3 regions of the Citricoccus sp. SGAir0253 genome follow, and region 1 is predicted to be linked to each of the others. Evidence: predicted binding sites of a transcription regulator. Region 1 holds the regulator's gene; each other region holds the start of a gene.

Region 1 (9,973 bases):
TCCTGCTGGTGCAGCTGCGCGTCCTCGAACGGGGGCCTCAGTCCGCCGTCCAGCGTCCGGGAGGGGTGGTTCAGGTGGCCGACGTACCCACCGTCCTCGTAGGTGACCCAGATGCCGCCGTCATGCAGGTCCATCTCGGCCGCCTGGAAGCCCGGGTGGAGCATCGCACCGGTGACCACGAGCGCTCCGACCGCCGTGAAGGCCACCGGTGCCGTGTACGCGCGCTTCCAGTCCGGCCGTGCCACGGCCCTCCCCCCACAGACTTCGGGCCCCTCCCCGCGAGGGCCCCTCCCAGTCTACGGGCCCGGCCCGGCATGCTGCCACGTCAGGACCGGTGGAGCACCTCGCGCAGGGCGGTGAGGAACGCCGTCGTCTCCGCCTCGGTGCCGGCGGTGACGCGCAGGTGCCCCGGGATGCCGACGTCGCGCACCAGCACGCCGTGCTCCAGCAGGCCCCGCCAGACGGCGTGCGAGTCGTCCAGTCCGCCGAAGAAGACGAAGTTCGAGTCCGAGATCGCCGGGGACAGTCCGAGCTCGCGCAGGCCCGTGACGATCCGGTCCCGCTGGGCCTTGATGTCCTCGACGTTCTCCAGCAGGACGTCATAGTGCTGGAGGGCGGCGTTGGCCGTGGCCTGGGACACGGCGGAGAGGTGGTACGGCAACCGCACGAGGCGCAGGGCGTCGGTGACCTCCGGGGCCGCGGCGAGGTAGCCCAGGCGTGCCCCCGCGAGGGCGAAGGCCTTGGACATGGTCCGGGTGACCACGAGCCGCGGGCGGCCGGGCAGCAGCGTCAGCGCGGAGCGGGTCCCGGCCAGGGCGAACTCGGCGTACGCCTCGTCCACCACGACCATGCCATCGAAGGCCTCGGCGGCCTCGTAGACGGCCTCCACGACGTCCAGTCCCAGCGCCGTGCCCGTCGGGTTGTTCGGGGAGCACAGCAGCACCACGTGGGGGCGGTGCTCGCTCACCTGGGCCGCGGCGGAGGCCGCCGTCAGGGAGAAGTCCTCACCCCGCTCCCCGGCCACGTAGGCGGTGTCCGTGCCGGCGGCGAGCAGGGGGTACATCGAGTAGGTCGGCGGGAAGGACAGCACGCTGCGCCCGGGGCCGCCGAAGGCCTGCAGCAGCTGCTGCAGGATCTCGTTCGAGCCGTTGGCGGCCCACAGGTTGTCCGCGGACAGCCCATGCCCCAGGTACTCGGCCAGGCGCTTCCGCAGCTCGGTGAACTCCCGGTCCGGGTAGCGGTTGAGGGTGACGGCGGCCTCGGCCACGGACGCCGTGATCGCCTCGACGACCTCCGGGGGCACGGGATGCGTGTTCTCGTTCGTGTTGAGCGCGACGGCCACGTCCAGCTGGGGCGCGCCGTAGGGGCTCAGCCCGCGGAGGTTCTCGCGGAGGGGCAGGGCGGCCAGGGCCTCCTGGCTGGACAGGGAATCGTCGGTGCTCACCCGGTCCAGTCTAGGACCGGCCGCGGCCACGCCCCGCTCCGGTCTCGCCGGTTTACGCCGCCGAGGCCGGCGGCGGGGGTCAGCCCGCGGCCGGGACGAAGAGGACCTGCCCCGGCTGCAGGTCCGGGCCCGAGAGGTCGTTGAGCTCGCCGATGCGCAGGATGGTCTCGTTGCGCGGACCCTCCGGGACCGCCTCACCGGCCAGGGACCACAGCGTGTCCCCGTAGTCCACGGTGACCGACCGCAGGGCGGGGGCGGAGCGCTCGGGCGAGGCGGCCGCGGGGGCCACGGCGTGGGCGCCGAAGAACACGGCGGCGGCCGCGGCCAGCACGGCCAGCACGATGACGGGCAGCCCGAGCAGCAGGAGGCGGCCGCGGCGGTTCAGGCGGAACCCGGCGACGCGGTGGACGGGGACCCCGATCGATGCTGCAGTGCTCATGCTCTCCTGCCTCTCCGCCCGGCGAGCGGGCTGATCGAACGTGTGTTCTAGTTCCTCGTTGCCATGTCTAGCACGCATGTTCGAGACACGCCAAGCGAAAGTTCGAACATACCTTTGAATCCGGCCGTCTCCTCCCGTAGCATCGGGGGCAGGACGTGGCGTGACGCCGCCCGGCGGGACGGCCACGGCACAGCCCAGTCGGCCCCACGGACACGATAAGAACGGACCCACGCATGGCCACCCGGAACCCCTTGCCCACGCCAGACGCCCCGTCCCCGACCGCGGCGCGTCCCCTCACCCCCGCCAGCGGGTCATCCTGGGCTCGATCCGGTCCGCCATCGCCCAGCACGGCTACCCGCCGTCCATGCGGGAGATCGGCGACGCCGCGGGCCTGGCGTCCCTGTCCTCCGTCACCCACCAGCTGGGGCAGCTGGAGAAGTGGGGCTACATCCGCAAGGACCCGGGCCGGCCGCGGGCCATGGAGGTCCTGCTCGACGAGGACGGCCGGCCCGTTGCCGGCGGTGCTCCGGAGGCCGCGCCGGCGCCGGTGGCCACGCTGCACACGGGCGCCGTCGAGGGGCACGGGGTGCCCGTGCCGCTGGTCGGCCGCATCGCCGCCGGCGGCCCCATCCTGGCCGAGCAGCAGGTCGAGGACGTCATGACCCTCCCCCGGCAGCTCACCGGCGAGGGCGAGCTGTTCATGCTGCGCGTCTCGGGCGACTCGATGGTGGACGCCGCCATCTGCGACGGCGACTGGGTCGTGGTCCGGCGCCAGCACGCCGCGCAGAACGGGGACATCGTGGCCGCACTGTTGGACGACGAGGCCACCGTCAAGACCTTCCGCCAGCGGGACGGCCACACCTGGCTGCTGCCGCAGAACTCCGCCTACGAGCCGATCCTGGGGGACGAGGCGACGGTGATGGGCAAGGTCGTCACCGTGCTGCGCTCCCTCTGACCGGGGCCCGGCACGGGGACGCACCGTGCCCGGGTCGATGACGAACGGAGGAGGATCCGATGAGGAACCACCGTCCCTTCCCGACCGGCGTGCGCGTCGCGGACGCCGAGCGCTTCGTGTTCACCCATGCCCGGCTGCTGGAGCGCCGGCGGGTGGACCTGCTGCTCCACGGCGGGGACCAGGACGGGGTCCTCGCCGCGCTGGGGGCCTACCGCAACCCGGACGGCGGCTTCGGGCACGGGCTCGAGCCGGACCTCCGGTCCCCGCTGAGCGAGCCGCTGTCCACCCTGGCCGCCCTGGACCTGCTGGCCGGCTGGGGGCTGGCCGACCACCCGTGGGTCCGCACCGGCCTCGAGTGGGCCGCCGCCACGTCCGGCCTCGACGGGTCCCTGCCGTTCATGACCGAGCCGTCCCGGCCCTGGCCCCGGGCGCCCTGGGTCGAGCCGGGCCCCGCCGGCTCCCTCCTGACGTTCGGCTTCGCCGCGGCGGCGCTGCGCACGGGCTTCACCGGCGGCTGGTCCGAGGCGGCCGTCGCGTGGTGCCACGCACGCCTGGGCGGCCCGGCGCCGCTGCCCGCCTACGAGGTCAAGTACGCGCTGCGGTTCCTGTCCGCCGAGCTGGCCGTGCTCGGCGCGTCCGCCTCCGCGCCCGGGGCCGACGCCCCGCCCGCGCTCCCCGCGACGGCGAGCCCGGCGCCCGATGACCCCGCCCCACGCGCGTTCCCCTCCGCCGCGGCCTCCGCGGGTCCCGGCGTCCGGGCCGCCGAGGCGGTCCGGGCGGACCTGGCGCGGCTGCGCGAGCGGCTCGGGGAGGACGGCGGCCTGCCCGTGGCGGGCGGGGCGGAGGGCGAGCGGCTACGCCCGTGGGACTTCGCCGGGGATCCCTGGTCCGGCACGGACCCCCGGTCGGGACCGGACGGCTCCGGGCCGATCGGGGCTGCGGGCGGGGCGGCCGGGGCCGTCTTCACGGCCGCGCAGCTGGCCGCCGACCTCGAGCGCGTCGCCGGCGGCCAGCACGCGGACGGCGGCTGGACGGTCGACTGGCCGGCCTGGTGCCCGGCCCAGGGCCACGAGTGGCGCGGGATCCGCACCGTGGAGTCCCTCGAGCTGCTCTCCGCCGCGGCGCCCGCCTGACGGCACCGCGCCCGCCTGACGGCACCGCGCGCGTCGAGACCGTCCCGCGTCGAGACCGTCCCGCGTCGAGACCCCGTCGAGGACGCCCCGTCGGGGGCAGCCCCGGGGCCGCCCGGTCCCTCAGCCGCGCAGCCGCCCGAGCACGCCGCGCACGACGGCGGGGTCCGTGGTCGGCCAGAAGTCGGGCAGCGTGGACCGCAGGAACCCGCCGTAGCGCTCGGTGGCCAGCCGCGGGTCCAGCACGGCCACGACGCCGCGGTCGGTGGCGGTCCGGATGAGCCGCCCCGCGCCCTGCGCCAGGCGGACGGCCGCGTGGGTCGCGGAGACGGCCATGAACCCATTGCCCCCGTGGCGGCTGACGTCCCGGGAGCGGGCCGTGCCGAGGGGGTCGTCCGGCCGGGGGAACGGGATGCGGTCGATCACCACGAGCCGGCACGAGGGGCCCGGCACGTCGACGCCCTGCCACAGGCTCATGGTGCCGAAGAGGCACGTGTCCGGCTCGGCGGCGAACCGGCGGACGAGGGCGGACAGGGTGGCGTCCCCCTGGCACAGCACCTCGGGGGCGGACCCCAGCCGGGAGCGCATCTCCGCGGCGGCGTCCTCCGCGGCCCGCCGGGAGGAGAACAGGCACAGCGCCCCGCCCCCGGAGGCCCGCAGCAGCTCCTCGAGCTCGTCGTAGGACTCCGGTGCGGCGGTGCGCCCGGGGCGGGGCAGGTGCCGGGCCACGTAGAGCACGCCCTGGCGCGGGTAGTCGAACGGGCTGCCCACGTCCACGCCCGTCCACCGGGGCGCCCCCTCCCCTAGCAGCCCGAGGGCCCCGGCCACGGGGTCGAAGGAGTCGCCCACGGCGAGGGTCGCGGAGGTCAGCACGGTGGTCGCCTGGCCGAACAGCCCATCCCGGAGCCGGCCGGCCACGGACAGCGGGGCGACGGAGAGCATCGGCGCCGCCGTCTCGTCCCCGGGCACCCAGCCGGTCCCCGGCTCGAAGCGGCCCGGGCGGGAGGCCCACAGCACCTCCGGGTACTCGGCCTCGGGGGTGGTGCCGAGCATGCGCTCGGCCACCTCGAGGACCTCCTGGAGGCGGGAGCGGGCCATCTGGCGGCCGCCGTCGGCCGCGGTGTCCCCGGCGGACCCGCCGCCCTTGGAGTCGCTCAGCGCCTGGCGGGCCGCGGCGGCCACCGCGCGCAGCGCGCCGGCCTGCACCTCGTCCGGGCCGCGCGCGATCAGCCCGGTGGGCGTGGCCGCGAACGCGGCGTCCAGCCCGGTCCCGGCCTGGACGAGGTCCTCCACCGCGACGGCGGTGTGCTTCCGGGCCGAGGACGCCGCCGCCTGGACGATGCCCCCGGACAGCTGTCCGGTGACCGCCCCGGTGACGCGGTCCTGCAGCTCGTGCGCCTCGTCCACGACCACCGCGTCGAACTCGGGCAGCACGGCCAGTCCCTCGAACGCGCTGAGGGCGAGCATCGCGTGGTTGGTCACCACCACGTCGGCCTCGGCGGCGTCCGCGCGGGCCCGCTCGGAGAAGCACTCGGCCGCCATCGGGCACCGCTGGGGACCGATGCAGTCCACGGCGGACACCGAGACCTGGCGCCAGGCCCGGTCGCTCACCCCGGGCTCGAGGTCGTCGCGGTCCCCCGTGTCCGTCTCCTCGGCCCACTCGCGCAGGCGCCTGACCTCCCGGCCCAGCGGACTGGTGGGGCCGTCGTCGCCGGAGACCATCGCCTCGCCGTCGTCGGCGAGGCCGAACAGGGCCGCGCCGTCCTCCTCGGGGAACCCTCCGTCGACCTTGTGCCGGCACAGGTAGTTCGAGCGGCCCTTGACCAGCGCGACGGTCATCTCCCGCGGCAGCTCGTCCCGCAGGGCCTCGAGCAGGCGCGGGGCGTCCCGGCGCATGATCTGGGCCTGCAGGGCGAGGGTGGCCGTGGCCACGACGACGGGCCGCTCGGCGTCCACCGCGTGCTGCAGGGCCGGCACGAGGTACGCCAGCGACTTGCCGGTGCCGGTGCCGGCCTGCACCAGCAGGTGCGTCCCGGACTCCAGCGAGCGCGCGACCTCCACGACCATCCGCCGCTGCCCGTCCCGGCGCTGCCCGCCGGTGGCCTCGACGGCGGCATCGAGCCAGTCGAGGGCCTGCCGCTCGGCCTCCGTGCGGGCGAGGACCTCCTCCTGGACCGTCCCCGTCATGCGCCGGCCGGTTCCGGCCGGTCGACCGCGAAGCGCCGCAGGTCCTCGGCGAGGTCCTCGCGCACCAGCACGCGCAGGCGGGTGCCCCCGGCCTCGTACGTCTCGGAGATGATGTCCGCGTCCGGGGAGTGCAGCCGCGACACCACGTCCCCGGCGGTGAACGGGATCAGCAGGTCCAGCGCGACGTTGGGGCGCGGGATGGCGTCCGCGATCGCCCGCTCGAGCTCCGGGATCCCCTCGCCCGTGCGGGCGGAGACGACCACGGACCGCGGCTCCCGCTGGCGCAGCCGCGCCAGCACCACCGGGTCGGCGGCGTCGGCCTTGTTCAGCACGACGATCTCCGGGATCCGGCGCGCGTCCACCTCGGCGAGCACGGTGCGGACCGCGGCGATCTGCCCCTCGGGGTCCGGGTGGGAGGCGTCCACGACGTGCAGGATGACGTCCGCGTCCGCGACCTCCTCCAGCGTGGAGCGGAACGCCTCGACCAGCTGCGTGGGCAGCGAGCGCACGAACCCGACCGTGTCCGAGAGCGTGTAGCCGATCCCGTCCGGGGTGACGGCCTTGCGCACCGTGGGGTCCAGGGTGGCGAACAGGGCGTTCTCCACGAGCACGCCGGCGTGCGTGAGCCGGTTCAGCAGCGACGACTTGCCCGCGTTCGTGTAGCCGGCGATCGCCACGGACGGGACGCGGTTCCGGCGCCGGTTGGCCCGCTTGGTCTCCCGCGCCGGCTTCATCGCGGCGATCTCCCGGCGCAGCTTGGCCATCCGGGTCCGGATCCGCCGGCGGTCCAGCTCGATCTTCGTCTCGCCGGGGCCGCGGGATCCGATGCCCTCGCCGCCGGCGGCGCGGCCGCCGGCCTGGCGGGACATCGACTCGCCCCAGCCGCGCAGTCGGGGCAGCAGGTACTCGAGCTGGGCCAGCTCGACCTGGGCCCGGCCCTCGCGGGACTTGGCGTGCTGGGCGAAGATGTCCAGGATCAGCGCGGTGCGGTCGATGACCTTTACGCGCACCACGTCCTCCAGCGCGCGGCGCTGGGACGGGGCCAACTCGGAGTCCACGATCACGGTGTCCGCGCCCGTCATGGCGACGATGTCCCGCAGCTCCTCGGCCTTGCCCTTCCCCAGGAACGTGGCCGGGTCCGGGGTGTGGCGGCGCTGGATGACCCCGTCGAGCACCTCGGAGCCCGCGGTCTCCGCGAGCGCGGCGAGCTCGCGCAGGGAGTTCTCGGCGTCCTCGGCGGTGCCCTCGGACCACACGCCGGCCAGGACGACCCGCTCGAGGCGCAGCTGGCGGTACTCGACCTCGGTCATGTCCTCGAGCTCGGTGGAGAGCCCGCCGACGCGGCGCAGGGCCTGGCGCTCGGCCAGGTCGTACTGGGCGCCGTCCGCCTCGGTGTGCCCGTCGCCGCCCTCGGCGAGGGCCAGGGCGCGGCCGGAGGCCGGCCGGGTGCCGTGGGTGGAGGAGGCGCTGGCGGCGTCGGCCGCGAGGATGCGGTCGATGACGTCCTGGATCTGCGTCTCGTCCGGGCCGGGGGCCCCGGCGCCGTGCTGGTCGTTCCCGTTCTGGGGGTGCTCGGTCATGGTCTCCTTGGAAGATGCGTGGTCTCTAGGGTAGTCGCTGGGGCGGACGCCGGAACGGTCTGGCGTGCTGCGGGAAACGGGGTTCATCGGGGTCATCCGGGACCTCCTGGGGATGTCGGCGCCGTGGCGGGCCGGCGGCGGCACGGGCGCACGAGGCGACACGGCGGGGGCGCGCGCACGGGGCGGCGGGGTCCGTCGTCACGACGGGGGACGTGGGGGTGGTCATCGCGGACGCCGTCCTCGACCCGACGGGCGGGGAGGTCCGGGGTCCGGGAGCCGCGGCGGGCAGCCCGAGCGGCTCAGGAGAGGGGGATCCACATGCCGTCCAGTCTACGGGCCGTGTCAAGGCGGGGCCGGGGGCGGCCCGGTAGCATCGACCGGTGATGGACTCCGCACACTACTTCTCCGCCGATCCCGCCACCCCGGAGCGCCGGCGCCGGATCTCGCTCACCCTCGCCGGCCGCGAGGTCGAGGTCGAGACCGCCAACGGCATCTTCTCGCCCGAGGGACTGGACAAGGGCACCGCGGCGATGCTGCACACGGTCCCGGACCCGCCGCCGTCGGGCCGGTTCCTGGACATCGGGGCCGGCTGGGGGCCGCTGGCCCTCACGCTCGGCCTGCGCAGCCCCGCCGCGCAGGTCACCGCCGTCGAGGTGAACGACCGGGCGGCCCGGCTGTGCCGGGACAACGCGGCGGCCCTCGGGGTGGAGAACCTCACGGTGGCCCGCCCCGAGGACGTGCCGGACTCCGCGCGCTTCGACCTGGTCTGGTCCAACCCGCCCATCCGGATCGGCAAGGAGGCCCTGCACGCGTTGCTGCTGCAATGGCTGCCCCGGCTCGCCCCGGGCGGACGGGCCTACCTCGTGGTGCAGAAGAACCTGGGCGCGGACTCGCTGCTGCCGTGGCTCGCCGCCGCGCTGGAGGAGCGCCACCCCGGCGAGTTCACGGCCATCCGGCACGCGACCGAGAAGGGGTTCCGCATCCTGCGCGTGGACCGGGCCTGAGGCCTCAGAGGACGGTGCCCTCGAACACCAGCTGGGCCGGCCCGGACAGGACGACGTGCTCCGTTCCGTCCGCCTGCGGACGGAACTCGACCCCCACGGTGCCGCCGGGCACCGCGACCTGCCAGCGGGTGGCCTGCTCGTCACCGGCCCACACCCGCACGGCGGCCGCCGCGGCGCACGCCCCCGTCCCGCAGGACTGGGTCTCCCCCACCCCGCGCTCGTGCACGCGCATGCGCACCCGGCCCACGCCGTCGAGGAACAGCGGGTCGGCGGCGACCACGAACTCCACGTTCGTGCCGTTGGGCGGCAGCGGGTCCACGGTGGGGGCACGGTGCAGGTCCAGCTCGCGCAGCTCGGCGTCCTCGGCCAGGGCCACCACGGTGTGCGGGTTGCCCATCGAGATGCTCAGTGCCGGCCGCGGGTCCACGAGGCCGGCGGCCAGCACGAGGGAGTCGGAGGCGCTCTCGCGGGCCAGCTCCTCGTCGATGAAGGTCCACGGGCCCATGTCGATCGCGTAGCCGCCGTCCGCCAGCCGGGTGACCGTGCGGACCCCGGCGCGGGTGCCGATCGTCAGCTCCCGGCCGGGGGCGAGGTCCACCAGCCCGCGCTCGGCGAGGTAGTGGGCGAACACGCGCACGCCGTTGCCGCACATCTCGGCCACGGAGCCGTCCCCGTTGCGGTAGTCCATGAACCACGTGGCCCCGGGGGCCTCGCGCAGCAGGTCCCGGCCCTCGATGAGGTGCCGCGACTCCACCACGCGGATCAGCCCGTCCCCGCCCACCCCGAAGTGGCGGTCGCACAGCGCGGCCACGTGGTCCGGGGACAGCTCGGTCTCGCCGTCCGGGTCGAGGACGAGCACGAAGTCGTTGCCGGTGCCCTGGCCCTTGGCGTAGCGCAGTCCGGACAGCTGGTCGAGGGCGGTCCGGAGGCGGTCGGGGTCCTGGGCGATCGGCAGGGTCATGCCTCCAGTCTAGGAGAGCCGGCGCCGCGCACGTGCGCGAGCACCCGGCCGGCGAGGTCCGGGCCGGTGGGGTCGAACCACGCCACGCGCGGGTCGGCACGGAACCACGTGAGCTGGCGGCGGGCGAACCGGCGGGTGGCGGTGGCCGTGTCCTCCACGGCCCAGTCCAGGTCCGCCTCGCCGTCGAGGACCCGCAGGACCTGGGCGTAGCCGATCGCCCGCGAGGCGGTCCGGCCCTGCCGCAGTCCGGCGGCGTCGAGGGCACGCACCTCC
Region 2 (9,973 bases), 520 kb from region 1:
GTCCGGCACGTCCCCGGGGCGCGCGGCGCGGGTGACGCCGGTGGTGCCGGTGCCCTCAGTGCTCACGGTTCCCTCAGTGCTCACGGTTCCCTCGGTGGTCCCGGTGCTGCTCATGGTCTCGTCCTCTCGTCCACGTCCGTCTCCGCGTCCTCGCGCCTCACACGCCCCAGCCCGGCTCGGGCGCTCCCACGGACACCACCCGGATCACCGGGTGTCCGGCCTCGTCCGAGGCGTCGAGGTCCACGAGCGCGTTGATGCCCCAGTCCAGGTTCTGCTCGGGGTCCACCAGGACCTGGCGGACCGTCCACCACCGGGAGCCGGACACCCCGGCCGGGGCGCCGCCGTCGGGCCCGGGCCGCGGGCCCGTGTCCACCCGGAAGTACTGGGGGCCGCGGGCGGCGGCGCCGTCGTCGATGTCCTCGTACTCCCCGAAGTAGCCGTCCAGGGCGTCCGCCCAGTCGTCCGCGGTGAACCCGTCCCCGGCCGCGGCCCCGAGCTCGCCGAGCGCGCGGTCCTGCTCGTCGCCGAACAGCCGGACGCGCCGGAACATGGCGTTGCGGACCATGACCGTGAACACGGGGCGGTTGGCCGTCAACCGCGGCGGCTCGGGCGGGGCCAGCTGCTCGTGGTCCCGCCGCAGCTCCTCGACGTCCCCGGCCAGCAGGTCCTCCCACTCCTCGATGAGCGAGGAGTCGGTCTGCTTCACGATCTCCTCGAGCCACGCCAGCAGCACGTCGAGCTCCTCGTCCCGGGCGTCCTGCGGGATCGTCTGGCGCAGGGCCTTGACGGCGTCCGTGAGGTAGCGCAGCAACACGCCCTCGGAGCGGGACAGCCCGTAGAAGTTCACGTAGTCCGTGAAGCCCATGGCGCGCTCGTACATGTCCCGCACCACGGACTTCGGGGTCAACTCGAAGTCGTGCAGCCACGGGGCGGAGGCGCGGTAGGTCTCGAACTGCTGCTCCAGCAGCTCGGCGAGCGGCTGGGGGTACGTCACCTCGTCGAGGGCGTTCATCCGGTCGGTGTAGTCCATGCCCTCGGCCTTCATGGCGGCGACCGCCTCGCCCCGGGCCTTCTTCGCCTGCGCCGAGAGCACCTGCCGGGGTGGCTCGAGGGTGGCCTCCACGATCGAGACCATGTCCAGGGCGTAGCCCGGGTCGGCCGGGTCCAGCAGCTCGAAGGCGGCCAGCGCGAAGGGGGACAGCGGCTGGTTGAGGGCGAAGTTCGGCTGCAGGTCCACCGTGAGGTCCACCGTGCGGCCCTCGGCGTCCGGCTCCTCCAGCCTCTCCACCACGCCGGTGGCCAGCAGCTCGCGGAAGATCCCCAGCGCCCGGCGCATCAGGGCGGCCTGGCGCGCCGGCGTCTCGTGGCTGGTGCGGATCATCCGGCGCACGGCGATGACGGGGTCGCCCGGCCGGTCGAGGATGTTCAGCAGCATGGAGTGGCTGATCCGCAGGTGGCTGGACATGGCCTCCGGCTCGGCGGCCACGAGCCGCTCGAAGGTGGCCCGGCCCCAGGACACGAAGCCCTTCGGCGGGGTCTTCCTCGGCGAGGACCTCGTGGACTGCTTCATCCGCTTGGCCCGCTCGGCCTCGTCCTTGACCCCGGCGAACCTGGCCGCGGCCTTGGCCTGCGCCTTGGCGTTCTCGATCACGTGCTCGGGGGCCTGGACCACCACGAGCCCGGAGGTGTCGTAGCCGGCCCGCCCGGCCCGCCCGGCGATCTGGTGGAACTCGCGGGCGTTGAGGATGCGGGTGCGTTCGCCGTCGAACTTGCTCAGCGCCGTGATGAGCACGGTGCGGATCGGCACGTTGATCCCCACGCCGAGCGTGTCCGTGCCGCAGATGACCTTCAGCAGGCCCTCCTGGGCGAGGCGCTCCACGAGCCGGCGGTACTTCGGCAGCATGCCGGCGTGGTGCACGCCGATGCCGGCGCGCACGAGGCGGTTGAGGGTGCGGCCGAAGCCGGCCGAGAAGGAGAACCCGGCGATCCGCTCGGCGATCGCGTCCTTCTCCTCGCGGCTGGCCACGGACACCGAGGACAGCGACTGGGCCCGCTCCACCGCGTCGAGCTGGGAGAAGTGGACGATGTACACGGGGGACTGGCGGGTCTCCACGAGCTCGGCGACCTTGTCCTGCACGGGGTCCTCGGACCACTCGTAGGCCAGCGGGATGGGACGCTCGGCGTGCGCCACCGTGGTGGTGGTCCGCCCCGTCCGCTCGGTGAGGTCCTCCTCGAAGCGGCTCGTGTCCCCCAGGGTGGCGCTCATCAGCAGGAACTGCGCCTGGGGCAGCTCGAGCAGGGGGACCTGCCACGCCCAGCCGCGCTGCGGGTCGGCGTAGAAGTGGAACTCGTCCATGACGACGGGGCCGACGTCCAGCCCGGAGCCCTCCCGCAGGGCCAGGTTGGCCAGGATCTCGGCCGTGCAGCAGATGATGGGCGCGTCCCCGTTGACGGAGGAGTCGCCGGTGACCATGCCGACGTTCTCCGCGCCGAACAGGTCCACGAGCGCGAAGAACTTCTCCGAGACGAGGGCCTTGATGGGGGCGGTGTAGTAGGTGCGCTGACCGGTGGCCAGGGCGTGCAGGTGCGCCGCGACCGCCACGAGCGACTTCCCGGAGCCGGTGGGGGTGGCCAGGACGACGTTGTGGCCCTGGACCAGTGCCATGACCGCCTCGTCCTGGGCGGGGTAGAGCGAGATGCCCCGCGATCCGGCCCAGTCCAGGAAGGCCTCGTAGACGGCGTCGGGGGACGGCCGGGGCGCGTCCGGGGCGGGGATCAGGTCGGTGAGCTGCATCCCGTCCAGCCTAGTGGCCGCGCGGGTCGGCGGGCGCACGGCGTGTGTCCTCCGGTGTCCGCCGGCCGGTCCGCGCCCGCGCCGCGCGCGCTAGCGTGGTGCCATGCGCGACTTCACGTGGGATCCCGAGCAGTACAGCGTCTTCGCCGACCGCCGGGCCCGTCCCTTCCGGGACCTGGTGGGCCGGGTCCGCGCCACCGACCCGAAGGTCGTCGTGGACCTCGGCTGCGGCCCCGGGAACATGACCGCCACCCTCGCCGAGCGGTGGCCCGGGGCCCGCGTGACGGGCCTGGACTCCTCCGCGGACATGGTCGCCTCCGCCCGGGAGCGCGCGAGCGCCCCCGGGGCGCCGGAGAACCTGCACTTCGAGCAGGTCGACGCCCAGCGCTGGGCGCCCGGCCCCGAGGTGGACGTGGTGGTGTCCAACGCGATGCTGCAGTGGATCCCGGACCACCGCCGGCTCGTGGCCGGCTGGCTGGACGGGCTGCGGCCCGGGGCCTGGTTCGCGGTCCAGGTGCCCGGCAACTTCGAGGCGCCCTCCCACGCCACGATGGCCGAGCTGTCCCGCCGGCCGGAGTACGCGGCGGTGCTCGAGGGGGTCATGGAGCGGGAGTCGGTCTACACCCCCCAGGAGTACCTGGAGACCCTCATCGCGGCCGGCTTCGAGGCCGACGTCTGGGAGACCACCTACTCCCAGCCGCTCACGGGCGAGGACCCCGTCTACGACTGGGTGCGCGGGGCGGCCCTGCGCCCCTCGCTGCAGCGGCTCGAGGAGGCCGACCGCCGCGACGGCACGAACCTGCTGGAGCGCTACGTCCAGGAGTACAAGCGCATCATGCGCGCGTCCTACCCCACCTACGTCACCCCGGACGGGGTGCGGCTGACCGACTACCCGTTCCGCCGCATCTTCGTCGTCGGCGTGAAGAACGACCTGGCGCCCAGCATCTGAGCCGGGGCCCCGGACCGGGGGCGGCGGGTCACCAGCCGCGCTCGCGCCACTCGGCCAGGTGCGGGCGCTCGGCGCCGAGGGTCGTGGAGTCCCCGTGGCCGGGGTGGACGATCATGTCGTCCGGGTACCGGTCGAAGAGCCGCTCCACCACGTCCGTGAACAGCGAGTCGAACCGTGCGGGGTCCTGCTGGGTGTTGCCCACGCCGCCCGGGAACAGGGAGTCGCCGCTGAAGCACAGCGGCGGGCCGTCCTCGGGCTCGTAGACGAGCGCCACCGAGCCCGGGGTGTGGCCCCGGAGCCCGACGACGGCCAGGGAGATCCCGTCGAAGGTCGCCGTGTCCCCGTGGTTGAGCAGGACCTTGGCCGCCACGCCCGTCCCGGCCTCGATGGCCGCGGCGTCCTCGGTGCCCGCCGCGGTGGGCACGCCGGTGGCCTCCACCACGCCGGCGAGCGCCCGGACGTGGTCCCAGTGCTGGTGCGTGGTGATGATGACCGCGAGCCGCAGCTCGCACGGGGTGTCCGCCCGCGCCGACTCCAGCAGCTCGCGGACCGCGTCCACGTCGTCCGCCGCGTCGATCAGCACCTGGGTCCCGGAGGTCTTCGACGTCAGGACGTAGACGTTGTTCGCCATCTCGGAGACCGAGCGTTGGCGGACCGTCACCCGGGGCAGGTCGTGCAGCAGCCGGATCGGTGAGGTGGAAGAAGGCATGGGGCACAGTCTAGGGAGCAGGACCGCTCCCACGGCAAGGTGGGACCCGGCGGGACCCGGCCGGCCTGCGCGTTCGCTACGCTGGGGTCCGATCGGCGAGGCTCGTGCGGACGATGAGGGGCGGTGGTCGCGGTGGCGGCGGAGAAGGACGGGGCCTCGGTCCCCGCGTGGCTCGTGGAGGCCCTGGCGATCCGCACCTCCTCGACCGTCCCGCCCTACGAGCAGGTCCGCACGGGGTTGCTGGACCTGGTCCTCCGCGGCCGGCTGCCGGTGGGCACGCGGCTGCCCACGGTGCGCGGGCTCGCCGCGTCCCTCGGCGTCGCCGCCAACACGGTGGCCCGCGCCTACAAGGAGCTCGAGCAGGCCGGCGTCGTCACGGCGCGCCCGCGCCTGGGCACCGTGGTGGCCCGGGGCGGCGACGACGCCGAGGCCGGGCTCGCGGCCGCGGCCGCGGAGTACGCCGAGGCGGCCCGGTCCCTGGGCTTCGGCCGGCGCGAGGCGGTCCGGCAGCTCGAGGCGCTCTTCCCGGAGCGGTAGGAGACACGGCAGGGCGGCGGGGCGCGCGGCCGGGATCAGTCGGCGGCGAAGGCGACGACCTCCGCGAGGAAGCGGTCCGGCCGTTCCAGGTGGGGCACGTGCCCGCACCGGGGGACGACCACGAGCCGGCCGTGGGGCAGCGCCTCCGCAGCCGCCCGGCCGTGGGCGAGGGGGAGCACCATGTCCTGGGCGCCCCACAGCACGAGGGCCGGCACCCGGATCCCCGGCAGCGCGTCGAGCAGCACGTGCCGCTGGCCGAGGGGACCGACCTGCTCGCGCAGCGCGGCCACCGACGTGGCCAGGTGGTGGGGCAGGGTCCCCAGGCGGACCTGCTCGGACACCCAGCGCGGCGGGGCCAGCCACGGGCGGGCGAACAGGAGCGGGACGCGCAGCCACGCGCGCCGCACGGCGCCGGGGACGGTCCGGCCGACGCCCACCGCGAGCTCGCCGTGGCCGGGCAGGGCGAGGGCGCGCAGCGCGGGATGGACGGACCATCCGAGTCCCGCCGAGTCCTCCAGCACGAGCCGCCGGACGAGGTGCGGGTGGCGCAGGGCCAGCTCGAGGGCGACGCTGCCGCCCAGGGAGTTGCCGGCCACGCCGGCCGGTCCGGCGGCAGGCCCGGCCACGGCCCCGAGGAAGGAGGCCATCACGTCCGCGAACCGCGCCGGTCCGGGCGGCCCCACCGCGTCCGGGGCGCTGGCCCCGAACCCGGGCAGGTCCGGCGCGTACACCGTGTGCCGCTCGGCGAGCGCCGGGATGACGCCCCGCCAGCTGCCCGAGTGCTCGCCGACCGCGTGCAGCAGCAGCAGGGCGGGCCCGGACCCCGCCACGAGGTAGCTGATCCGCCCGCCGTCCACCGTGAGCTCGCGCCGTTCCGGCACCATGTGTCTCCCCCGACCCCGATCGCGTTCCTGTCCGGACCGATCCTCGCACGCCCGGCTACGCCGTCGGCGAAGCCGGGCCCGGATTCCCGGGGGTCCCCTCGGTTCGAAGATGTCTTCGAGACGCGACTGGAATACAGTGGAATCCGTGCCCGAGAACCCCCCCACGATCACTGACGAGACCATCCCGCCGACCACCGCGCGGGGCCTGGCGGCCGGCCCGGGAGGCGACGGCCACCGGCACGACCCCGACCGCATCGTGGTCAAGGGCGCGCGGGAGCACAACCTGAAGAACGTGGACCTGGACATCCCGCGCGACGCGCTCGTCGTCTTCACGGGACTGTCCGGCTCGGGGAAGTCCTCCCTCGCGTTCGACACGATCTTCGCCGAGGGCCAGCGCCGCTACGTCGAGTCCCTGTCCTCCTACGCCCGCATGTTCCTCGGGCGCGTGGACAAGCCCTCCGTGGACTTCATCGAGGGACTGTCCCCGGCCGTGTCGATCGACCAGAAGTCGACCAACCGCAACCCCCGCTCCACCGTCGGCACCATCACCGAGGTGTACGACTACATGCGCCTGCTCTGGGCGCGCATCGGGGTGCCGCACTGCCCGGAGTGCGGCGAGCCCGCCTCGCGGCAGTCCCCGCAGCAGATCGTGGACCAGCTCTCCGAGCTGCCGGAGCGGACCCGGTTCCAGGTCCTCGCCCCCGTGGCCCGCGGCCGCAAGGGCGAGTTCGTGGACGTGTTCTCCGCGCTGGCCACCCAGGGCTACGCGCGGGCCATCGTGGACGGGGAGCTCATCCAGCTCTCGGACCCGCCGAAGCTGAAGAAGCAGGTCAAGCACACGATCGCCGTGGTGGTGGACCGGCTCGCCATGAAGGAGGGCATCCGGCAGCGCCTCACGGACTCGGTCGAGACCGCCCTGGCCCTCGCGGACGGCCTGGTGGTCGTGGACTTCGTGGACGTGGACGCCGCCGTGGACCCGGACAGGGCCAACTCGGGGGAGTGGGACGCCGCGGACGCCGAGGGGCGGCGGAAGTACCGCTCCTTCTCGGAGAAGCTGTCCTGCCCCAACGGCCACGAGCTCTCGATCGACGAGATCGAGCCGCGCTCGTTCTCCTTCAACAACCCCTTCGGCGCCTGCTCGGTGTGCACCGGCATCGGCACCCGGCTGGAGGTGGACGAGGACCTCGTGGTCCCGGACCCGGACCTCTCGCTCGCCGAGGGCGCGATCGCGCCGTGGTCCCTGGGCAAGTCCACCTCCGAGTACTGGCAGCGGCTGCTGTCCGGGCTCGCCGAGGAGGCCGGGTTCTCCATGGACGTGCCGTGGAAGGACCTGCCCGCCGCGGCGCGCCGGGCGGTGCTGCACGGCAAGGACTTCAAGGTGGTGGTCCAGTACCGCAACCGGTTCGGCCGCGAGCGGCGGTACACCACCGGCTTCGAGGGCGTCATCGACTACATCCAGCGCAAGCACCTCGAGACGGAGTCGGACAACGCCCGCGACCGGTACGAGTCCTACATGCGCGAGATCCCGTGCGCGGCGTGCCACGGCACCCGGCTGAACCCGACCTCGCTGTCCGTGCTCGTGGGCGGGAAGTCCATCGCGGAGGCCTCCACGCTGCCCATGCGGGACGCCATCGCCTTCCTCGAGTCCCTCGAGCTGTCCGAGCGCGACCGGCAGATCGCCGACCAGGTGCTCAAGGAGATCCTGGCCCGGCTCCGGTTCATGCTGGACGTGGGCCTGGACTACCTCAACCTCGAGCGCCCGGCCGGCACGCTGTCCGGCGGGGAGGCCCAGCGCATCCGCCTGGCCACGCAGATCGGCTCGGGCCTCGTCGGGGTGCTCTACGTCCTGGACGAGCCGTCCATCGGCCTGCACCAGCGGGACAACCGCCGGCTGATCGAGACGCTCAACCGGCTGCGGGACCTGGGCAACACCCTGATCGTGGTGGAGCACGACGAGGACACCATCGCCGAGGCCGACTGGATCGTGGACATCGGCCCGCGGGCCGGGGAGCACGGCGGCGAGGTGGTGCACTCCGGCTCCCTCGAGGAGCTCAAGGCCAACGAGCGCTCCATCACGGGCGACTACCTGGCCGGCCGCCGGGCGATCACGGTCCCGGCCGAGCGCCGCCCGGTGGACCCCGCGCGGAGGCTGACCCTGCGCGGGGCGCGCGAGAACAACCTGCGGGACGTCACCGTGGACTTCCCGCTCGGCGTGCTGACGGCCGTCACCGGGGTGTCCGGCTCGGGGAAGTCGACCCTCGTCAACGAGATCCTCTACAAGGTCCTGGCCAACCAGCTCAACAACGCCCGGCACGTGCCGGGCCGGCACAAGCGGGTGGACGGCCTCGAGCACCTGGACAAGGTGGTGCACGTGGACCAGAGCCCGATCGGCCGGACGCCGCGCTCGAACCCCGCCACCTACACGGGCGTGTTCGACACGATCCGCAAGCTGTTCGCCGACACCCAGGAGGCGAAGGTGCGCGGCTACCAGCCGGGCCGGTTCTCCTTCAACATCAAGGGCGGTCGCTGCGAGGCCTGCTCCGGGGACGGCACGCTGAAGATCGAGATGAACTTCCTGCCGGACGTCTACGTGCCCTGCGAGGTGTGCCACGGCGCCCGGTACAACCGGGAGACGCTCGAGGTGCACTACAAGGGCAAGAACATCGCCGAGGTGCTGGACATGCCGATCGAGGAGGCGGCGGAGTTCTTCTCCGCCTACACCAAGATCTCCCGCTACCTCACCACGATGGTGGACGTGGGCCTGGGCTACGTGAAGCTCGGCCAGCCCGCGACCACCCTCTCCGGAGGCGAGGCGCAGCGCGTCAAGCTGGCCGCGGAGCTGCAGAAGCGCTCGAACGGCCGGTCCATCTACGTGCTGGACGAGCCCACCACGGGCCTGCACTTCGAGGACATCCGCAAGCTGCTCGGCGTGCTGCAGTCGCTCGTGGACAAGGGCAACACCGTGATCACGATCGAGCACAACCTCGACGTCATCAAGTCCGCCGACCACGTGATCGACCTCGGGCCGGAGGGCGGCTCCGGCGGCGGGACGGTCGTCGCGACCGGGACCCCCGAGCAGCTGGCGACGCACCCGGAGAGCCACACCGGGCGCTTCCTCGCCGAGGTGCTGTGAGCGCCGCCCGCCCGGCGGTGCTCCTGGACCTGGACGGCACGCTCGTGGACCCGGCCGGGTCCATCACGGGCGGGATCGCCGCCACGCTCCGGGACCACGGGCTGCCCGTGCCGCCCCCCGAGGTCCTGGACCGGCTCGTCGGCCCGCCGCTGCGCGAGGGCCTGCGCTCCCTCGAGGGGGTGACCGAGCAGCTGCTGCCCGCGCTCGTCCGCGACTACCGTGCGCGCTACCGGGAGCACGGCATGGCGGCCAGCGTCGTCTACCCCGGTGTCCGCGAGGCCCTGGAGGACCTGGGCCGCGACCACGACCTCGTGGTGGCCACCTCCAAGCCCACGGCCACGGCGCGGCGGCTGCTCGAGGTCCAGGGGCTCGCCGGGCACTTCGTGGCCGTGTGCGGGTCCAGCGACGACGAGACGCTGCCCGTGCCGCCCGGGGGCACCAAGGTGCACGCCATGGCCGAGGCGCTGGCCGCCGTCGGGATGGCCGGGGACCGGCCGCGGCGCGCGGTGATGGTGGGGGACCGGCACTTCGACCTCGACGGCGCCGCCCACCACGGCCTGCCGGGCATCGGCGTGCTGTGGGGGTTCGGGGACCGGGCCGAGCTGACGGCCGCGGGGGCGGACGCCCTGTGCGCGGACGCCGCCGCGCTGCCCGCGCTGTGCCGCCGGCTCATGCCCGCGCCCGGCCCGTCCGCCGGCCCGCGCCGCCCGGACGGTGCGGACGGGGCGCTGGCCGGTGCGCGGCGCGCACTATGATGGATCCGGTCTGCCCGGCCGGGGGGACGGAAGGGACCGGGGGCACCCCCGGCGTCGGAGAGGATGGACATGGCGACCAATGAGGCCGTGCGCTGGGGATTCCGCACCGCCGTGAGGGTCTCCTGCCGGCCCACCGTCACCGGCCTGGAGCACGTCCCGGCCACGGGCGGGTTCATCGTCGCCAGCAACCACCTCTCGTTCCTGGACTCGGT
Region 3 (9,973 bases), 130 kb from region 1:
GGCGGCACCCCACGCGCGGCACTGCTCATCGGCCGCGGCGGCCGCCCGCGCGGCGTCCAGTGCGGCCAGGCCGGACCGCAGGGCCGCCGCGGCCTCCTCGGCGTCCCGGGCCCGGCGGTCCACGGGCAGCGCCGCCCGGTGCAGCTCCACGGCCCGGCGGTCCGCGGCGGTCCGGTCGGCGAGCGCGGCGTGGCGCGCGGAGCGCTCCTGCCACTCCACCGCGGCCCGGATGTCCTGCTGGCGGCGCGTGAGGTCCTGGAGCCGGTCCTGTGCCGCGGCGAGCTCCTCGGCCGCGCGTGCCCGGGCCGCGGCCGCGGCCTCCACGGCCCCGCCGATGACGGCGCTGCCCTGGTCGGCGAGGTCCTCGTCGGTCCACGCGGTGGGCTCGTCCAGGGCCTCCTCGGCCTCCTCCCACCACCGCTCGCCCAGCCCGTCGGCCAGGCACGAGAGCAGGTCGGCCCGCGAGGCCGCGACCTGGTCGCGGTCCCGGCTCACGGCCGCCTCGAGCGCGCGGTGCCGGGCGGCCAGGAAGTCCTCGACGCCGTCGTACCGGCCGGTGCCGAAGAGCTTGCGCAGCAGGGTCTCCTTCTCCGCGGAACGGGCCCGCAGGAACGTGGCGAACTCCCCCTGCGGCAGCAGCACCACCCGCATGAACTGGTCGGCGTCCAGGAACAGCACGTCCCGCAGCAGCTGGCCGATCTCGTCCGCACGGACGGAGAGCTCGTGCCAGTGCCCGTCCCGCTGCTCGCGCAGCACGGCCCCGGCCTTCTCCTCGGTCAGTCCCGTGCCGTCCTTCGACCGCCGGCGGGCCGGCCTCCGGTACCGCGGCCAGCGCTGCACCTCGAAGCGGCGGCCGCCCACCGTGAAGTCCAGCAGCACCTCCGGCCGGGTGCCCAGCGGCGACTGCGTGCTCGCGAGCGCCTCGGGCGTGCGGTCCCCCGGCACGGACCCGTAGAGGGCGAAGCAGACCCCGGCCAGCACGGTGGACTTCCCGGCACCGGTGGGCCCGTCCAGCAGGAACAGCCCCGCCTCGTTGAGCACGGTGAAGTCGACCGTCTCGCGGCCGGCGAAGGGGCCGAACCCCTGCAGCTCCAGTCGGTGCAGCCTCACGCCTCGCCCCCCGTCCGGGTGCCGGCGAGGGCCTCGCGCAGCAGGCCGGTCTCGGACTCGCTCGCCGGGCGCTGCCGGACGTGGTCCACGAACCCGGTGCAGACCTCGAGCTCGGAGCGCGCGGCCGCGATCCGCGCCGCGTAGGTGGACGGCGCCCGCGTGGAGCCGCCCTCGGGCTCGAGGATGAAGTTCAGCAGCCCCTCGAAGCGCTCCTTGAGCCGGCGGTAGGCCTGAGGGGGCCTGACCGGGTCCGTGACCGTGACCTGGCACCACCGGTCCTCGGCCCACGCGTGCGCCGGGTCCTGGAGCAGGTCGTCGATCCGTCCCCGCAGCACGGCCAGCTGGCGCCCCGCGGTCCAGTCGACCGTCTCCACGCCGGTGACGGCGCCCCCCGCCGTGGACACGAGCAGCCCGCCCTTCACGTGGCCGGCCTCCGAGAAGGAGTAGGGCAGCGGCGAGCCGGAGTAGCGCACGGTGGGCGTCATCGCCTGGCGGCCGTGCAGGTGGCCCAGCGCCGTGTAGTCCACGCCCTCGAACACGGAGACCGGCACCTGCCCGAGCGTGCCGACGAGGGCACCCTCGGCCGGGACACCGTCCGCGCCGTCGCCCGCGCCGTCGTCCCCGCCGGTCGCGCGGCCCGCACCGTCGGCTGCCGTGGCCTCGGCGCCGTCCCCGTCGGCGCCCGTCTCCGCCGCTCCGTCGCCGGAGACGGCCGGCGCCCCGGCGCCGATGTCCCGCTCGCTGTCCGAGCCCGCCCCGCCGGCCGCGAAGAGGTGGGCCATCACGACCAGGGCGGTCCCGCCGTCGCCGGTCCCGGCGGCCTCCGCGCGCGGCCCGAAGCGCGCCTGCGCGTCCTCGCGGATCCGCCGGACGGCCTCCGCCGTCACGGCCGTGTGGTTGGCCGGGACGCCCCACGACTGCCCCGCCTGCCGGGGCTCGAGGTACGGCACGCCGTAGACGGCGACCCGGCCGCCGTCCGGATCCTCCAGGACCACCGGCTCGGTGATGCCGTCCAGCCGGGTGCGCAGGTGGACGCCCGCGGCGTCCATGAGGTGCCCGCCGAAGCCCAGGCGGATCGCCGAGTCGTGATTGCCGCTCGTGAGCACCACGCGGGCGCCGGCACGGCTCAGCTCCGCGAGGGTGTGGTCCAGCAGTTCCACGGCGTCGGCGGACGGCAGGGCGCGGTCGTAGACGTCCCCGGCCACGAGGACCAGGTCCACCCCGCGGTCCCGGACGGTCTCCGCGAGCTGCGCGAGCACCTCGCGCTGCGCCTCGAGCATGCCGGTGCCGTGGAAGGACCGGCCCAGGTGCCAGTCGGAGGTGTGCAGGATCAGCATGCGTCCCACGCTATCCGCCTCCGGGGACGACATTGTCGGATCTCCACGGCCGGTGTCCCTACCATGGAACCCATGACCCCTCCCGCGTCGCCGGCCGCCGTGCCGGCCCCCTCGTCCGCGCCCTCCTACGCCTCCCGGGTCCTCGGGCTGCTCGCGGGCGGCGCCGCCGGGGACGCGCTGGGCTACACCGTCGAGTTCTCCTCGCTCGAGCAGATCCGGGCCGAGCACGGCGAGGGCGGGTTGGCACATCCCGCGCAGCTGGCCGCGGTGCGCGCGGGCGGGACCGTGCCCGTCAGCGACGACACGCAGATGACCCTGTTCGTGCTGGACGGGCTGCTGGAGTGGATCGAGTGGGCCAACGAGGGCTCCATGGCCGATCCGGCCGCCTGCGTCTGGCTGTCCTGCCTGCGGTGGTACCGCACGCAGGCCGGGCAGGTCCCGGAGGGGGCGCCGGAGCCGCCGTCGCGCTGGCTGGACGCGCGCCCGGAGCTGCACGTGCAGCGCGCCCCGGGCGACGCCTGCCTGTCCGGGCTCGCCCAGCGGGACATGGGGCTGCCCGAGAAGCCGCACAACCCGGACGCGAAGGGCTGCGGCACCGTGATGCGCTCCGCGCCGTACGGCATGGTGCCCGGGCTGGAGGACGAGCACGTGGTGGGGCTCGCGCGCCAGGGCGCCGTGCTGACGCACGGGCATCCCGCGGCCTGGACCGCCGCCGCGGCCCACGGCCTCGTCGTCTCCCGGCTCATGGCCGGGCACGGCCTCGTCCCGGCCGTCGCGCACGCCCTGGAATGGCTGGGCACCGTGCCCGACGACGGCGGCACCGCCCGCGCGCTGTCCGCGGCCCTCGAGCTGGCCCGGTCCGCGGCCGGCTCGGCCGGCCGGCCGGCCCCGCTGCCGACGACCCTGCCGGCGGAGCTCGGCGAGGGGTGGGTGGCCGAGGAGGCGCTGGCCCTGGCCGTGTACGCGGCGCTCGCGACCGCCCCGGCCCGGGACGAGGGGGACGACGGTGACGAGGGGGACGGTGCGGGTCCGGCGGCCACCGCCGAGCCGGCCACGCACTTCCGGGCCGCGATCGCGCTGGCCGTCAACCACGGGGGCGACTCCGACTCCACGGCGTCCCTCGCGGGACAGTTGCTGGGCGCCCGCTACGGCCTGGACGTCTTCCCCGGCGGCGAGGTGCCGCGGTGGATCGGCGAGCGCGACGTGGTCATCGAGGCCGCCGAGCGCTGGGTCGCCGCCACGAGCTGAGGCGGCGGCTCCCCGGGAGGTCGTCCTGTACCGGTGGCGCCGCGGCGCGCCCCGGCTGCCTCTCGAGTACCCCTCTGGTACCCCTCTGGTATCTCTCTCCACGGACCCTCCAGCCCGGGCCCGCCGGCGCCGCGCCGCCTCCTGCGGGCGCGGCGCCGTGCCGGCCGCGAGCGCCGTGGCCCGCTACTGCACCGGTGACCCACCCGGGCGTGTCCCGCGCTGCCCGGACGATCCGCCCCGCGCCGGCATGCCGCCCCGTTCGAAGATGTGTACGAAGCCCGCGGCGGAGCGGACCGGGAGGACGGTGGGCACATGGAGCCGGACTGGGATGGAGCGCTGGAGGGCGCCGACGAGGCGGAGCTGCTGGAGCTGGCGCTCGCCGCCGCCTCCCGTCTCGCCGAACGCCTCTCGGCCCCGGGGGCCCTCCAGGGTTTCGGGACGCTGTCCCCCGGGCCCGGGGGCGGCCCGGGCCCCCGCCCCTCGGACTGGTCCGGACTGTCCGGCCCCCCGGCCGCCGGGATCCCAACGGCCGGGGCGGGCACGGCACCCCTGCCACCGGGCTCGGCCCGTGCACCGGGCGGAGCCCACGGCGAGCGGTGCCTGCGGCGCAAGCGGGACGAGCGGGACGAACGCGACGAGGGGAACGAGGGAGACGCGGGAGAGCAGGCCGCGCCGGACGCCGTCGGGCCCTGGACGCTGCCCGAGGCCCACCAAGGCGTCGAACGGCTCTCCCGCGTCATCGCCGCGGTGCAGACCTCCCTGGCCGGACACGCCGCCGCGGCACTGGACACGGCCGGGTTGCGGGAGGAGGTGCTCGGCATCCCGCCGGGGAAGTGCCCGTTCCGGGACGCGCCGGACTGGCTGGTCCACCAGGTGCGGATCCCCCGCGCCGAGGCGCGCCGGCGGGTCCACCGGGCCTCCGTGGTCCTGCCCCCGCCGCCGCAGCCGTCGGGCCACCAGCCCGGACCCGCCTTGCCGCGGCTGGCGGAGGCCCTCGACGGGGGCGAGGTGGACCCTGCCGCCGTCGACCTCGTCGCCTCGGTGCTGCAGGAGGCGCGGCAGGACGCGGTGCTGGCCGGGGTCGCGCCCGGCCTCGTGGACACGATGATCGGCGAGGGAGAGCGGCTCCTGGCCCGGCACGCCCGCGAGTTGGCGCCGGACAGCCTGCGCAAGGCCTGTGAGCGGTGGGCGCAGTGGGCCCAGCACGCCACCGACCCGGACGGGGCCGAGCCCACCGACGCGCAGCGCGCGGCCCGCCAGGGACTGCGGTACCGGGGCCGGCGTCGCGGCCTGCACGTGTGGCACCTCGAGGCCGACGACCACCAGCACGAGGTGCTCAGCGTGGTCGCGCGCACTGCCGCCAATCCCCGCTCGCCCGGCGACGACCCGGAGACCACCGACCGCCGGAGCACGGCCCAGCGCCGACTCGACGGGCTGGTCGCGGCCCTCACCGGGGCGCTGGCCCTCACCGGGGACAACGGCCTGCCGGCCTCGGGTGGCCTGAGGCCCCAGGTGCTGGTGACGATCGACCACGAAACCCTGGCGGGCCGCCTGGCCGGCCGATCCGACCGGCACGATCCCCACGACCCGGACGCGCCCGGGGAGCCCGGCGGACCCCCGTTGCTGCGCACGTTCCGCTCCGAGGCGTCCTTCACGGGCATCGTCTCCCCGCGGCTGGTCCGCACGCTCGCCTGCGACGCCGAGCTCCTTCCTGTCGTCCTCGGCGGAGAGGGACAGGTCCTCGACGTCGGCCGCGCCCAGCGCCTGTTCCCGGCGCGGCTGCGCAAGGCGATCACCGCGCGGGACGGGGGCTGCGCGGCGCCCGGATGCACCATCCCGGCGCCGTGGTGCGAGGTCCACCACGTGCACCACTGGGAGCACGGCGGGCCGACGAGCGTCGACAACGGGGTCCTGCTGTGCAGCCATCACCACCACGCCGTGCACGGCGGCTCCTGGGCCGTCGCGGTCCGCGACGGCGTCCCGTGGTTCACGCCGGCGCCCCACCTGGACGTGCGACGGGTGCCCCGGCGCAACCGTCACTGGCGGGCATGAGCCGGCCCGGGTGCGGGCCTCAGGGCGCGGTGGAGGGCCAGTTGCCGTCGAGCATCTGCAGGAACTCGGGCTCGGAGACCAGCTCCACGTGCTGTCCCTGGGCGCGGCGGGCGAGGGCGTCCCGCGTCTTGCGGTGCCCCGTGGCCCCGCCGCGGGGGCGCGAGGCCAGGTCCTCGGCGCGGAATCCGTCCCCCACCACGAGCATCGTGGTCTGTCCGTTGACCCGGCTGGCCGGGCGGGCCCCGCACGCCGCGGCGCGGTTCTTGGCGTCCTGCCGGGACATCCCCAGGTTGCCGGTGAACACGACGGACTGCCCGAACAGGGGGTGGCCGGGGTCGGCGTCCGGCGACGGGGCGGGGTTGGTCCCCTCGTCCGGCCAGTGCATCAGGTCCGGCATCCGCGCCTCGTGGGGCAGGACCACGGTCGCGTCGAACACGGGTCCCAGGCCTCGGGCCTGGCGGGTCGCCCGCGACTCGGGCCCCTCCCCGGCGCGGCGCGGCTCGAGCCGGCGCAACCGGATACCGTCGCGCTCCAGGAGGTCGGCGAGGCCGGACTCCAGCCCCGGCACCCACCCCGGTGCGCGCGCCGGCCCGCCCCCCGGTTCCAGGAGGGCCGTCGCCGCCCGGGGCGTGCCCTGTCCGCCGGGGCCGCCCGGGCCACCCGGTGCGTCCGGACGTCCGGCGGCACGTCCACCGGCGGCTGCGGGAACCGTCCCGGACCGCCGCAGCGCGGCGGGGACGGTGCCGGCGAGGTCCGTCGCGCCGGCGAGGTCCGTCGCGCCGGCCTGGCGGCGGCGGACCGAGTCGATCATCACCCAGGCGCAGGCCTCCGCGTCGGCGAGCGCGTCGTGGTGGTTCTCCAGCGGATGCCCGGCCTCGCGCGCCGCCACCGGCAGCGCGTAGGACGGCAGCTCATAGGCGCGCCGGGCCATCACGAGCGAGCAGGCGTAGTCCAGGCCGGGGATGTCCATCCCGGAGACCTCGAGGGCGGACTCGATGACGCCGATGTCGAACCCGGCGTTGTGCGCCACCACCGGGTCGTCCCCGATGAAGTCCGCCAGGTCGGCGAACAGCTCGCCGAACCGCGGCGCACCGGCGACCATCCCGGCCGTGATCCCGTGGATGCCCACGTTGCGCGCGTCGAAGCGGTCGAATCCCGACGGGGGCCGCATGAGCCAGTGGGCGCGCTCGACCGGTTGCCCGTCCCGCACGCGGACGAGCCCGACCGAGCACGGCGAGCCCCGGAAGCCGTTGGCCGTCTCGAAGTCCAGGGCGGTGAAGTCCAGGCCCATCAACGCGACTCGGGTCCGGCCGTCGTCCCCGCGGCCGGGGCGCCGCCGCCCAGCACGCGGACGAGGTCCGGCAGCAACTGGCGGAACGCCATCCCGCGATGGCTGATGGCGTTCTTCTCCTCGGCGGACAGCTCGGCGACCGACTCGCTGCGCCCGTGCGGCTGCAGGACCGGGTCGTAGCCGAACCCGCCCTCGCCGCGCGGCTCCGTCAGCAGCGTGCCGGTGAGGACGCCGGTCTCCACGTACTCGGTGCCGTCCGGGGTCGCGACGGCGGCCGCGCAGACGAAGGCCGCCTGCCGGTGCTCGGGACGCACGTCCGCCAGCTGGTCCAGCAGCAGGCGCAGGTTGGCCGCGTCGTCGCCGTGCCGGCCGGCCCACCGGGCGGAGAAGATGCCGGGCGCCCCGCCGAGGACCTCCACGGCCAGGCCCGAGTCGTCGGCCACGGCGACGAGCCCGGTGTGCGCGGCCACGGCGTGCGCCTTCTTCAGGGAGTTCTCGGCGAACGTGACGCCGTCCTCGACGACGTCCGGCGCGCCGGCGGCCTCGGCATCGATCACCTGCGTGTCCACGTCCAGGCCGGGGACTTGGCCGCGCAGCAGTTCGCGCAGCTCCCGCAGCTTGCCCTGGTTGCGGGTCGCCAGCACGAGCCGCGGTGACCCCACGCCGCCCTCGCCGGCGCTCATCGCTCCCCCGCCAGGGTCTCGCGCTGGATCCGGGTCAGCTCGGCGGTGCCCTCCACCGCGAGGTCCAGCAGCACGTCCAGCTCGGCGCGGCGGAACGGGGCCCCCTCGGCCGTGCCCTGGACCTCGACGAAGTCGCCCGAGCCGGTGACCACCACGTTCATGTCGGTCTCGGCCCGGACGTCCTCCACGTACGGCAGGTCCAGCATGGGGGTGCCGTCGATGATGCCGACCGAGACGGCGGCCACCGAGTCCTTGAGCGGCTCGGCGGCCCTCGGGATGATGCCCTGCCCCTTGGCCCACGCGACCGCCTCGGCCAGGGCCACGTAGGCCCCGGTCACGGCCGCGGTGCGGGTGCCGCCGTCGGCCTCCAGGACGTCGCAGTCCAGCACGATGGTGTTCTCGCCGAGCACCTTGAGGTCGATCACGGCGCGCAGCGACCGGCCGATGAGCCGGGAGATCTCGTGCGTGCGCCCGCCGATCTTCCCCTTGACCGACTCCCGCGCCGAGCGCGTCGAGGTGGCCCGGGGCAGCATGGCGTACTCGGCGGTGACCCAGCCGGTGCCCTCGCCCTTGAGCCAGCGCGGGACACCCTCCGTGAAGGAGGCGGTGCACAGCACGCGGGTGTTGCCGAACTCGATGAGGGCCGAGCCCTCCGCCTGGCGCGACCAGCCCCGGGTGATGCTGATGGGCCGCAGCTGGTTGACCGCGCGGCCGTCCTGCCGCGGGCCCGGGGTGGGAACCGATCCCCCGGCGGGGGTGCTGTTCGCGGGCAGGGCGGTGTCTCCGGAGGTCGGTGAGGTCATGACCGCCATCCTACCGAGCGTGCGGACGGCCCCGCGCGGACCGGCCACGGGAGGTGACGGACCCCTCAGACGCGGTAGGTGACGCCGGAGACGGCCACGGCCAGGTCGCCGTCGTAGGTCTGGCGCGCCTCGAGGGAGGCCCCGAGCGGGTCCGTCCACACGGGCAGGTGGGTCAGCAGCAGGCGGCGAGCGCCGGCGTCGGTCGCCATCTGGCCGGCCCGGCGGCCGGTGAGGTGCACGCCGTCGATGCCGTCGTCCCGGCCCTCCTGGAAGGCGGCCTCGCACAGGAACAGGTCGGCGTCCCGCGCGGCCTCCACGAGGCCCTCGCACGTGTCCGTGTCCCCCGAGTACGTCAGGACCCGGTGGACGCGCTCGCCCTCGGGACCGGTCTCGGTCGTCTCCACGCGCAGCGCGTACGCCTCGTCGATGGGGTGGCGGACCGGCACCGCGGTGACGGTGAAGGGGCCGATCGTCACCGGCTCGCGGGACCGCCAGGGCCGGAAGTCGAACTCCTCGCGCATCCCCGGCTCCGGGTCCAGCCCGTAGGCGGTGGCCATCCGGTCCGCCGTGGCCTCGGGGCCGTAGACGGGCACGTGGATGCCGTTCCAGCCGTAGGGGTTCCACCGGATCGCCACGTGCAGGCCGCACAGGTCCATGCAGTGGTCCGGGTGCAGGTGGCTGAGCAGGACGGCGTCCAGGTCGTCGAGGGCCATGTACCGCTGCAGGGTGCCCAGCGAGCCGTTGCCGAGGTCCATCAGGATCCGCCAGGTCTTCGGCGCGGAACCGTCCGGGGTCCGGCCCTCCGCGGTGACGAGGTAGCACGATGCCGGCGAGCCCGGGCCCGGGAAGGATCCGGAGGCACCGATGATCGTGAGCTTCACCCTGCTTCAGGCCTTCCCTCGATGGCGGTCGACGGCGCCGCGGACGCCGCACCCGTCCTCGTGCCGGCGTACCCGGCGCCCGACGGGCTGCCGTCCACTGTACTGCCCGCCCGGGACCCGCGACCGCGTGCGGCGGCGATCATCTCCGGGGTGATCCGTGCCAGCACCCCGGTGGGGTAGCGCTCGGCGATGTGGTCCACGTGCTGGACGCCGCCCACCTCGGGACCGAGGAACCGCCGGGCGAGGCGCTCGAACTGCGCCGGGTCGCCGGTGGCCATGAATTGGTGTCCCGGGCGCTCGCCCGGGTTCCCGACGCCGGCCCCGTCCGGTCCCGCGGTACCCGCGGAGGACGGCGCCCCGCCGTCGCCCGCGGGACGCTCCAGCCCGTGGCGCACGAGCGCGCGGTACACGTCCTTGGCGGTCTCCTCGGCCGAGGAGACCAGGGTCACGTCCTCGCCCATCACGAGCGAGATGACCCCCGTCAGCAGCGGGTAGTGGGTGCACCCGAGCACCAGGGTGTCCACGCCCGCGGCCTTGAGCGGGGCCAGGTACTCCTCCGCGGTGGCCA

The links. Region 1 encodes LexA, which represses DNA repair genes until DNA is damaged. Its sites were predicted from a motif close to TCGAACANNTGTTCGA; they were not measured.
Region 2: uvrA (excinuclease ABC subunit UvrA) is a predicted target of LexA. The motif match lies at 5,977-5,992, and genes of this name have one in related genera.
Region 3: E7744_RS09660 (HNH endonuclease signature motif containing protein) is a predicted target of LexA. The motif match lies at 3,955-3,970, and genes of this name have one in related genera.

What each region holds. Positions count from the first base shown of each region.
Region 1 covers NZ_CP039424.1:2,322,312-2,332,284, forward strand. Annotated here, with positions in the region: gene E7744_RS15835 (Ig-like domain-containing protein) at 1-245, opposite strand, end outside; gene E7744_RS10230 (histidinol-phosphate transaminase) at 326-1,444, opposite strand; gene E7744_RS10235 (LysM peptidoglycan-binding domain-containing protein) at 1,524-1,883, opposite strand; gene lexA (transcriptional repressor LexA) at 2,197-2,838, shown strand; gene E7744_RS10245 (hypothetical protein) at 2,898-3,971, shown strand; gene E7744_RS10250 (ATP-dependent DNA helicase) at 4,092-6,155, opposite strand; gene hflX (GTPase HflX) at 6,152-7,735, opposite strand; gene E7744_RS10260 (class I SAM-dependent methyltransferase) at 8,119-8,739, shown strand; gene dapF (diaminopimelate epimerase) at 8,744-9,700, opposite strand; gene miaA (tRNA (adenosine(37)-N6)-dimethylallyltransferase MiaA) at 9,697-9,973, opposite strand, start outside.
Region 2 covers NZ_CP039424.1:1,799,402-1,809,374, reverse strand. Annotated here, with positions in the region: gene E7744_RS08030 (GNAT family N-acetyltransferase) at 1-114, opposite strand, end outside; gene E7744_RS08025 (RNA helicase) at 158-2,794, opposite strand; gene E7744_RS08020 (methyltransferase domain-containing protein) at 2,898-3,743, shown strand; gene E7744_RS08015 (MBL fold metallo-hydrolase) at 3,772-4,452, opposite strand; gene E7744_RS08010 (GntR family transcriptional regulator) at 4,576-4,989, shown strand; gene E7744_RS08005 (alpha/beta fold hydrolase) at 5,025-5,873, opposite strand; gene uvrA (excinuclease ABC subunit UvrA) at 6,019-9,006, shown strand; gene E7744_RS07995 (HAD hydrolase-like protein) at 9,003-9,761, shown strand; gene E7744_RS07990 (1-acyl-sn-glycerol-3-phosphate acyltransferase) at 9,831-9,973, shown strand, end outside.
Region 3 covers NZ_CP039424.1:2,188,566-2,198,538, forward strand. Annotated here, with positions in the region: gene E7744_RS09645 (AAA family ATPase) at 1-1,110, opposite strand, end outside; gene E7744_RS09650 (exonuclease SbcCD subunit D) at 1,107-2,447, opposite strand; gene E7744_RS09655 (ADP-ribosylglycohydrolase family protein) at 2,520-3,695, shown strand; gene E7744_RS09660 (HNH endonuclease signature motif containing protein) at 4,008-5,747, shown strand; gene E7744_RS09665 (exonuclease domain-containing protein) at 5,767-7,038, opposite strand; gene rdgB (RdgB/HAM1 family non-canonical purine NTP pyrophosphatase) at 7,038-7,721, opposite strand; gene rph (ribonuclease PH) at 7,718-8,524, opposite strand; gene E7744_RS09680 (MBL fold metallo-hydrolase) at 8,590-9,405, opposite strand; gene murI (glutamate racemase) at 9,402-9,973, opposite strand, start outside.